2 regions of the Arthrobacter sp. PvP103 genome follow, and region 2 is predicted to be linked to the other one. Evidence: predicted binding sites of a transcription regulator. Region 2 holds the regulator's gene; the other holds the start of a gene.
What was found. The regulator LexA, encoded in region 2, represses DNA repair genes until DNA is damaged. The targets are predictions, from matches to a motif close to TCGAACANNTGTTCGA.

Region 1 (4,416 bases), 2.3 Mb from region 2:
GGTTTCGGCCGCGTACGCGATCGCGGCGTCGTAGGCGACGGCGTATTCGGCACCGCGCTGGACGACGGACGCCCCGGATTCCCGGAGTTTCTTCACCTTCATGGCCGGGGCGGTCTCGGGGACAAAGACCGTGGCAGGCACGCCTGCCTGTGCTGCGGCATAGGCGTTGGCGAGGCCGGCATTCCCTCCGGAGGCGACGACGATTCCGATGTCCTCTTTGAGCTCGCCCCTCTCGCGGCAGGCCAGCACGCGGTTGAACGCACCCCGGGCCTTGAACGTACCCGTGTGCTGCATGAACTCGCATTTGAGCCAGACAGTCCCGGGGAAGCTCTCCCGGTCCGCTTCGATCACCGGGGTGCGGCGGATCAGCCCGGCGATCCTGTCTGCGGCTTCATCGACGTCGTGGCGTGTGATCATGTTATCCCCGGGTTGCAGTAGTGAGTGGTGCGGCGGCCCGGCCGCCGTAGTCGTGGCCGATCTGCCGTGCGGCGTCCTGCAGCAGCGGAACCACCGTTTTTTCGATGGCTTCCGCCGGGGCCCGGTGGGTCTGGAGGGACACGTTGACCGCGGCGACCACCTCGTGGCCGCGCCAGACCGGAACGGCCACACCGCGGAGGCCCTCCTCCAGTTCCTGCGAGACCATGGACCATCCCTTCGTCCTGGCCTGGTCCACCTCGGCCTGGAGCTGCTCCAGGCTCCCTATTGAGCGTTCGGTAAACCGCTGCAGCTGGACGGACTCGAAGTACGTCTCCAGCTCGGCGGTGGACAGCGCACCCAGCAGGACCCGGCCCATCGAGGTTGCCCAGGCGGGGAACCGGGTGCCCACACTGATGGAGACACTCAGGAGCCGGGGCGACGGAACGCAGGCGACATAGACGACGTCGGTGCCGTCGAGAATGCACAAGGAGGTCGTTTCGTTGAGTTCCGCGGCCAGCGACTTGAGGTGCCGCTCGGCGATTCTCGGAAGTGCCAGGTTCGCCAGGAAGGACTGTCCGATGTCCAGCGAACGGGGCGTCAGTTCGAAGTACGGACCGTCGGCACGAAGGTATCCGAGGTCGGTCAGCGTCAGCAGGAACCTCCGGGCGGAGGCCCGGGTCATGTCCGATTTTGCGGCGACCTGGGACACAGTCAGGCGGGGCTCGTCGGGGGCGAAGGAGCGCAGCACGTCAAACGCTTTTTCCACAGACTTCACGAAGTAATCGGGTTGCTCCGCCATGGAATCGCTTGCCCTCCCTGAAGCTCAATGTCGGCCTCCGCGGACGCGGGTCCGCAGGCTTATTCCGATCATATCCGGATAAAGCGCGGCGGGTCCGCGGGGTCAGACCGGTTTCGGCCCGTGGTCAGTTCCCTGTCCTGATGTCCGCGAGTGTCCGGCCCAGGAGGGCACCGGTCTCCGGTGCCAGTCCAAGGATGGGGATCATAGCCGCCGCCTGCGCCCGAAGGTGGTCCCAGCCGTCGGCACAAGGCAGGCCCTGCGCCCTCGCGGCTGCGATGGTGGCAGTCGTGTGGCCTGCATAGACGAAGTCATAGACAAAGGTGTCCGGCGAGAGCCCTGCAGGACCCCAGGCAGGTTCGTCGGCACTGCTCTTGCCGAGGGGCGTCGCATTGACGATCAGCGAGGCGTCCGCCGCATGATCCCGCGCCTCGGCCCACGTCACTGCAGCGGCTTCCATGCCCAGGCTGGTGGCGAGATCCAGCAACTGCCGCGACGCACGCGGATCCTTGTCTGTCACAGTGACCCGGTCCGCCAGTCCCGCCAGCGCGACCAGTGCTGCACGCGCGGCGCCGCCCGCCCCGAGCATCAGGGCATGCTGCTGGTGCCCGCCGCCCAGCAGCTCGGCGACGGCAGTGATGTCAGTGTTGTGTGCACTCAGCCGCCGCCCGTGCCGGACCAGCAGGTTGGAAGCTCCGCTGATCCGGACCTGTTCGGTAACAGTGTCAGCCGTCCCCGCGGCCCACTGCTTGTGGGGCATTGTCACGTTTGCGGCCACGACGTCGGCGCCCAGCATCGCGGCGCGGACGCCGGACATGTCCTGCCCGGCGGGGACATCCCAGGCCTCGTAGGTCCAGCTGCTTCCCAGCTGTTCCAGGACAGGACCCCAGAGCCCGGGTGACATGGCGGCCGAGGCTTGCGAGCCGATGAGGAACAGCCGGGAGGCCGGTGTGCGGTTTTCCATGGTGGCACCTTTCGCTTGGGAGACTCAGCCGGGGGTGTTGTGAGGCACCTCACTCTGCGCTACTCTTTCAATAATCGCATACCGCACAGCTGTTCGGAATGCGCACAAATTTAGCAAACAACGACCGTCTTTCAGCGCGGAAGGGCAAGCACCATGACAAATACAGCTACAGGCGCCAGCATCGGAGCCGAACAGCGCCAGCTCAAGCGGGCCAAGAAAGCAGCCCTCGCCGCGTTCCTTGGCGGCGCGCTGGAGTATTACGACTTCTTCATTTACGCGACCGCCGCGTCGCTGGTCTTTTCCAGGATCTTCTTTCCGGCAGGAGACCCCACCGTTGCCCTGATCGCTTCTTTCGCCACCTTCGGCGTGGCGTATGTGGCACGCCCCTTCGGCGCGGTAGTCTTCGGCCACCTGGGTGACAAGATCGGCCGCAAGAACACCCTGGTGCTGACGCTGGTGCTGATGGGTTCGGCCACGTTCCTCATCGGCATGCTGCCCGACTTCAACACCGCCGGCTACTGGGCCCCTGCCCTGCTGGTGCTCCTGCGACTCATGCAGGGCCTCTCCGCAGGAGCCGAAACGGCCGGCGCCTCCGCCCTGTCCACCGAGGAGGCCCCGGAAGGGCGCCGCGGCTTCTTCGCAAGTTTTGCGATGAGCGGCATCTCCGCCGGCATCGTCCTGGCCTCGCTGGCATTCCTGCCCGTGGCTGCCATGAGTGAAGCCGACCGCCTCGCCTGGGGCTGGCGCATCCCGTTCTGGCTCTCGTTGATCGTGCTGATCGTCGCGTACCTGGTCCGCCGCTCGCTCGAGGAACCCGAAGTGTTCGAGGAGAAACATGATCACGGCGAGCTGGTGAAGCTCCCCTTCGCCAAGATGTTCAAAACGCACCCGGCCCAGTTCTTCCAGGTGGCCCTGATGTCCTTCGAGACCGTCACCAACACCTTCATGCAGTCCTTTGGCCTGGCCTATGCGGTGTCTGTCGGGGTTCCCGCTTCCACCATGCTCTGGGTCAGCATCACCGGCAACGTCCTGGCCATCGCAACCCAGCCGCTGATGGCCTGGTTCTCTGACAAGTACGGCCGCCGCCCGGTGTTCATCACCGGCGTCCTCGGATCAGGAGCCATGATCTTCGTCTACTTCTCCGTGATTTCCACCGGCAACGTCCCCATGATCTTCCTGACAAGCACGCTGATCACGGCCGGCACCTACGCCATGTCCAACGCCATCTACCCGGCCTGGTTCTCGGAGCTATTCAACGTGAAAGTCCGCTACTCGGGCATGGCCATCGGCCTGCAGGTCGGCATTCTGTGCGCCGGCTTCACCCCGCTGCTCGGCACCGCACTCGTCGGCGCGGACAAGGCAAACTGGGGCCCCGCCGCCTGGATCGTGGCCGCGTCCTCGCTCCTGGCCGTCGCCGGTGCGATCTGGGCCCGCGAGACCAGCAAGACCCCGCTGCGCGAACTGGGCAACTCGGTCCACTGACGGACAGTCGGTCCGGCCTGCCGGGACCCGGGTCCCGGCAGGCCCGCGCACAGTTGCCCGCCGCAACAATGGGACCTTGTCCTCTGCGGCCCTGCGCCGGCAGGTGGTTGGCTGGAGGCCGGGGAAACAACACAGCTGTTGCCATTTGCCACCAGAGGAGTTCCGATGGGCCACATCAAGCTGAACACAACGATTGACGCACCCGTGGAGCGGGTCACGGAGATCGCCACGGATCCGCGGCACTGGGCCTCCTGGTGGGTGAATCTCGGAGAAGCCAAGAAAGTAACGGGCGACGGCGGTGCCGGCACCGTGGTGGAGCACAGTTACCTGATGGCCGGCGTTCCGTTTCCGGTGACCACGCACGTTGTGGAGAACCAGCCGACGCCCGCCGGAGGGAAACACGTACGGATTGAATTCGACGGTCCGCTCAAGGGCTGGCAGAACTGGGATTACGAACCAGCTGGGACCGGGACGCTCGTCTCTATGGAGATCGAATACAACGTGCCGGGCAGTGCGATCGGCAAGTTCGTGGACCATGTCATGATTGAACACCTCCAGGAACGCGCACGGCAGCAGACGCTGGAAAACCTCAAGCTCATTGCGGAGCGCTAAGGGCCGACCATCAAGGCCGTACGCCGCAGCCTGGCCACCAGCGTCGCGGCGAGTAACGCCGTCGTGATTTCCATGGCGATGATGGGGAGCATGCCCCCGGCAGCGGAAACCGCGGCGTCCGCTGCCGGCAGCCCGGAGACCCCGT
Region 2 (4,416 bases):
TCCGAGACGCCGGTGCCGTCGAGGTTGATTTCGACGAGCACGGACGATTCGCTCGTGGAACGCTCCATGCGTGCGGTCCTGGCCTCGGCAGCAATGGATCCGTTGGTGCTCATGTGTTGTGTCCTTTGGATGTAAGGAGAAATAACGTCTGGTTACGGGGGGCGTGGGACTGGTCCCTGGGAACCGGGGGTCTGACTCCAGTTTAGGCCGGGACGCTGGGCTGGCCGGTCAGGATCAGTTCAAGGGCTTCCAGGAAGGCTGTGGTTTCCGTCTCAGTGCCTGCCGTGACGCGCAAGTGCCCGGGGATCCCAACGTCCCGGATCAGGACCCCGCGGTCGAGCAGCCCCTGCCAGACCTCGTGCGGGTTCTCCAGGCCGCCAAAGAAAACGTAGTTGGAGTCGGACGCGGCAGGCTTCAGGCCCATTCTGGTCAGCTCCGTGACAATCCGGTCGCGCTGCCGCTTGATGTCTTCGACGTCGGCCATCAGTGCCTCGCGGTGGGTCAGGGCAGCCAGCGCAGTGGCCTGGGTGATAGCGGACAGGTGGTACGGCAGCCGCACCAGCCGCAGTGCATCCGCAACCTCGGGCGCGGCAGCCATGTAGCCCAGGCGTGCTCCGGCCAGCGCAAATGCCTTGCTCATGGTTCGGGAGACGATAAGCCGCTCACGGCCCGGAAGAAGGGTGAGGGCGCTGGGCGTGCCGTCGTGCGCGAATTCGTGGTAAGCCTCATCGACGATCACGACGGTCTGGCTGGCCTCGCCTGCCGCATACACGGCCTCCACCACATCCAGTCCCAGCCCGGTGCCGGTGGGGTTGTTGGGTGAACACAGGAAAACGATGTTCGGCTGCAGTTCCCGGACCTGCTGCGCAGCGGATTCGGCACTGAGGCCATAGTCGTCCGCACGCTGGCCGACGATGTATTCGGTGTCGGTCCCGCTCGCCAGGAGGGGATACATGGAGTACGTGGGCGGGAAACCAAGTGCGGTACGTCCCGGACCGCCGAATGCCTGCAGAATCTGCTGCAGCACTTCGTTGGATCCGTTGGCGGCCCAGATGTTCTCCGCACCCAGGCCGTGGCCAAGGTACTCGGCCAGTCGCTCCCGGAGTTCGGTGAACTCACGGTCCGGATAGCGGTTCAGCCCCGCAGCAGCCGCGGTCACGGCCTCGGAAATGGCCACGAGGACATCGGCCGGAACGCCATGGGTGTTTTCGTTGACATTGAGCAGGATGGGAACGTCCAGCTGCGGCGCACCATACGGGGTGAGGCCACGCAGGTTGGTCCGGAGGGGAAGTCGGTTCAGGCGCTCTAGCTGGTCAGTCACTTCAACAGTTTAAGTGAGGGTGGCCGGGGCATTGAAACTGTGACGCTTCCGGCCCGCCGCCGGGGCTTGTCTCCGGCCCGCCGCCGGTGCGGAGCGCGGGGCGTTGGCGGCTGGGCAGGTTCCGGGGCGTCAGCGTCGGGCCTTAGCTTGCGGGGACAAAGATCTGCTGGCCCGGCATGACCCTGCCGCCGTCGAGGTTGTTGAGCTGAACGATATCGGCAACAACGTCCCGGGTGTCTCGTTCCGGCGCCACGGAGCCGGCAATCTCCCACAAGGACTGGCCCGGCTGCACCGTCACCGACACTGTGGGGGTCACGGAAAGCTCGGACGCGGAATCCGCCGCCTTCGCCGGCGAGTTCAGGAAGCCGGCCAGCGAGATCAGCAGCACCGTCAACAGGATCAGCGGCACTCCCACCAGGACGATGCGCCCCCTGCGCGTCAGGCGGAGGGGCGGCTGCGTGGACCTTGCCCTCGCCGCCTTCACGGCTTTCGCCGCGGGACGCTCCTCCCAGTTGAAGCCCTGAATTCCCGGGGCCCCGGCTTCCTGCCCGGTGGAACCCGGAAACTCCGATACGTTATCGCCGCGGCCCCGGCCGGCCGAACCCTTGAAACGCGAACCATGAATAGCGCTTGTTGCTGACATGAACTGAGCCCTCCTGGACCTGACTGTGCTGCCCGGCATGTTCCTGAAGCTGCCATCCGCCCGCCCGGTCTTCGAACATAGGACCGAACCGGGTTTTGGACTAGAACACATATTCGAACGTTGCTTGTTCTTTTCTAGCACTTATTAACGAACATTGTCGAGACTCACTAGAACAAATGTTTGAAAAAGCTGTGGGGCTGGCCTACGTTTGAGCTACAGATCAACCACTTCTGCAGTTGATCAGCAGGGTCTGACATTTTCAGGCCGGAAGTTCCCGGCAGCTGCAGCCACGGAGGCCGGGTGGAACGGAAAGGCGTTGGCGAACATGGCAGCACAAGCCACCGGCGGCAGGGCTACGCAGCGGAGCCAGCAGTCACCAGCGAAGCCGAAGGGCCTCACGGTACGGCAGAAGAAGATCCTGGAAACCATTCAGCGGTCCGTCAACGACAACGGCTATCCGCCGTCGATGCGTGAAATCGGCGACACCGTGGGCCTGGCCAGCCTCTCCAGCGTCACCCACCAGCTCTCGCAGCTCGAGAAGCTGGGCTATCTCCGCCGCGACCCGAAGCGTCCACGGGCCATGGAAGTGCTCATGCCGCTGACCCTGGATGAAGGTACTGCCAAAATCTCAGGTGTAGAGAAGCCTGCGCGGCTGCGCACTATTGGCGGACTGGCCGTCTCCGAACTGGCCACCGCAACCGACACGGCCATGGTCCCCCTGGTCGGCCGGATCGCCGCAGGCGGCCCCATCCTGGCTGACCAGGTGGTGGAGGACGTGATGCCGCTGCCACGGCAACTGGTTGGCCACGGTGAGCTCTTTATGTTGAAGGTGACCGGCGACTCCATGATCGACGCCGCCATCTGCGACGGCGACTGGGTTGTGGTCCGCCGGCAGAGTGACGCGGTCAACGGCGACATTGTGGCAGCCCTGCTGGATGATGAAGCCACAGTCAAAACGTTCCGGCAACGGGACGGCCACACCTGGCTCCTGCCGCAGAACACGCAGTATGAGCCCATCCTCGGCGACCACGCCAACATCATGGGCAAGGTCGTCTCCGTGCTTCGCTCGCTGTAGCCGCTGGGCAGCCCGCTTTCGGGGACCCGTCTTCGGGCCCCCGAAACGGTCAGGTGCCGGCGGCAACGGCACGCGTTGTCAGCCTGTGGCCGCCGCCGTCGGGGCCTGGGCCAACCTCGACAGCGCAGCAACCGCAATCGCCGGATCGGTGGTGGGCCAGAAAGGCGGCAGGGCGGCCCGCAGGAAGCCCCCGTACCGCTCCGTGGACAACCGGGAATCAAGGACAGCCACAACGCCCTTGTCGCCCGTGGAGCGGATCAGCCGGCCGGCTCCCTGCGCGAGCCGGATCGCCGCGTGGGTGGCCGACACCGACATAAAGCCGTTGCCGCCCGCCTGGGCCACCGCCCGGGATCGCGCCGTCATGAGCGGATCGTCCGGCCGCGGGAAAGGAATCCGGTCAATGACCACCAGCCGGCACGAGCCGCCGGGAACGTCGACGCCCTGCCAGAGGGACATTGTGCCGAAAAGGCAGGTGTCCGGCTCGTCCGCAAACTGCCGCACCAGGGCCGTCATCGTTGATTCGCCCTGACACAGGATGCTGACATCCAGCCGCGGGCGCATCGCCTCAGCCGCCTCCTCCGCCGCCCGCCGCGAGGAGAATAGGCACAGTGCTCCGCCGCCGGACGCCCGGATCAGCTTCTCCAGCTCATCCAGGGCTTCGGGCGACGTCCCGCGGCCGGGCTTGGGCAGATGGCTGGCAACGTACAGTATCCCCTGCTTGGGGTAGTCGAACGGGGACCCGACGTCTACGCCGGTCCAGCTGGGAGCGCCCGGCCCCACCAGCCCAAGCCCTCCCGCAGCCGGCTCGAACGCCGCTCCGATCGCGAGGGTGGCTGAGGTGAGGACCACTGTGTGGCCGGCAAAGAGCCCGTCACGGAGCTTCCCCGCCACGCTCAACGGGGCGATGTTGATCAAGGCCGGTGCTGCGTCGTCCGGCTGCGAATAGCCTTGCTGCGGGTCAAAAGTGCTGTTCCGCGAGAACCAGACCACTTCCCGGTTTTCCCGGGCGGCGATCAGGCGTTCACAGAGCTCGAGGATGACCATAAGGCGTGAGCGCGCAAGCTGGCGACCGCCGTCGGCCGTATTCGCACTGTCACCTTTCGAGTCCGAAAGGGCCGCGCGGCAGGCTTCCCGCAACTGATCGACGCAGTCGAGCTGTTCGTCGTTGAGGCCGTTGGGCAGAAGGCCGCTGGGGACTCCGGCGATGGCCAGTTCAAGGTTCGCAGCAGCGTTATTGAGTGCATCCACCGTGATTCCGGTATTTTTCCGGGCGCCGGAGGCGGCGGCGTGGACCATGGCCACGGACAGCTGGCCGGAGACCGCTCCCGTTACCCGGTCCTGCAGCTCGTGCGCCTCGTCGACCACCACGACGTCGTA

Region 1: a site for LexA is predicted at 2,259-2,274, ahead of JOE41_RS07655 (shikimate dehydrogenase). Genes of this name have one in related genera too.

What each region holds. Positions count from the first base shown of each region.
Region 1 is NZ_JAFIBQ010000001.1:1,660,115-1,664,530, forward strand. Features, by position in the region: gene JOE41_RS07645 (threonine/serine dehydratase) at 1-417, opposite strand, end outside; gene JOE41_RS07650 (IclR family transcriptional regulator C-terminal domain-containing protein) at 419-1,216, opposite strand; gene JOE41_RS07655 (shikimate dehydrogenase) at 1,341-2,177, opposite strand; gene JOE41_RS07660 (MFS transporter) at 2,331-3,659, shown strand; gene JOE41_RS07665 (SRPBCC family protein) at 3,825-4,271, shown strand; gene JOE41_RS07670 (hypothetical protein) at 4,268-4,416, opposite strand, start outside.
Region 2 is NZ_JAFIBQ010000001.1:4,000,451-4,004,866, reverse strand. Features, by position in the region: gene hisB (imidazoleglycerol-phosphate dehydratase HisB) at 1-113, opposite strand, end outside; gene JOE41_RS18300 (histidinol-phosphate transaminase) at 203-1,321, opposite strand; gene JOE41_RS18295 (LysM peptidoglycan-binding domain-containing protein) at 1,464-1,964, opposite strand; gene lexA (transcriptional repressor LexA) at 2,290-3,039, shown strand; partial or broken gene JOE41_RS18285 (ATP-dependent DNA helicase) at 3,118-4,416, opposite strand, start outside.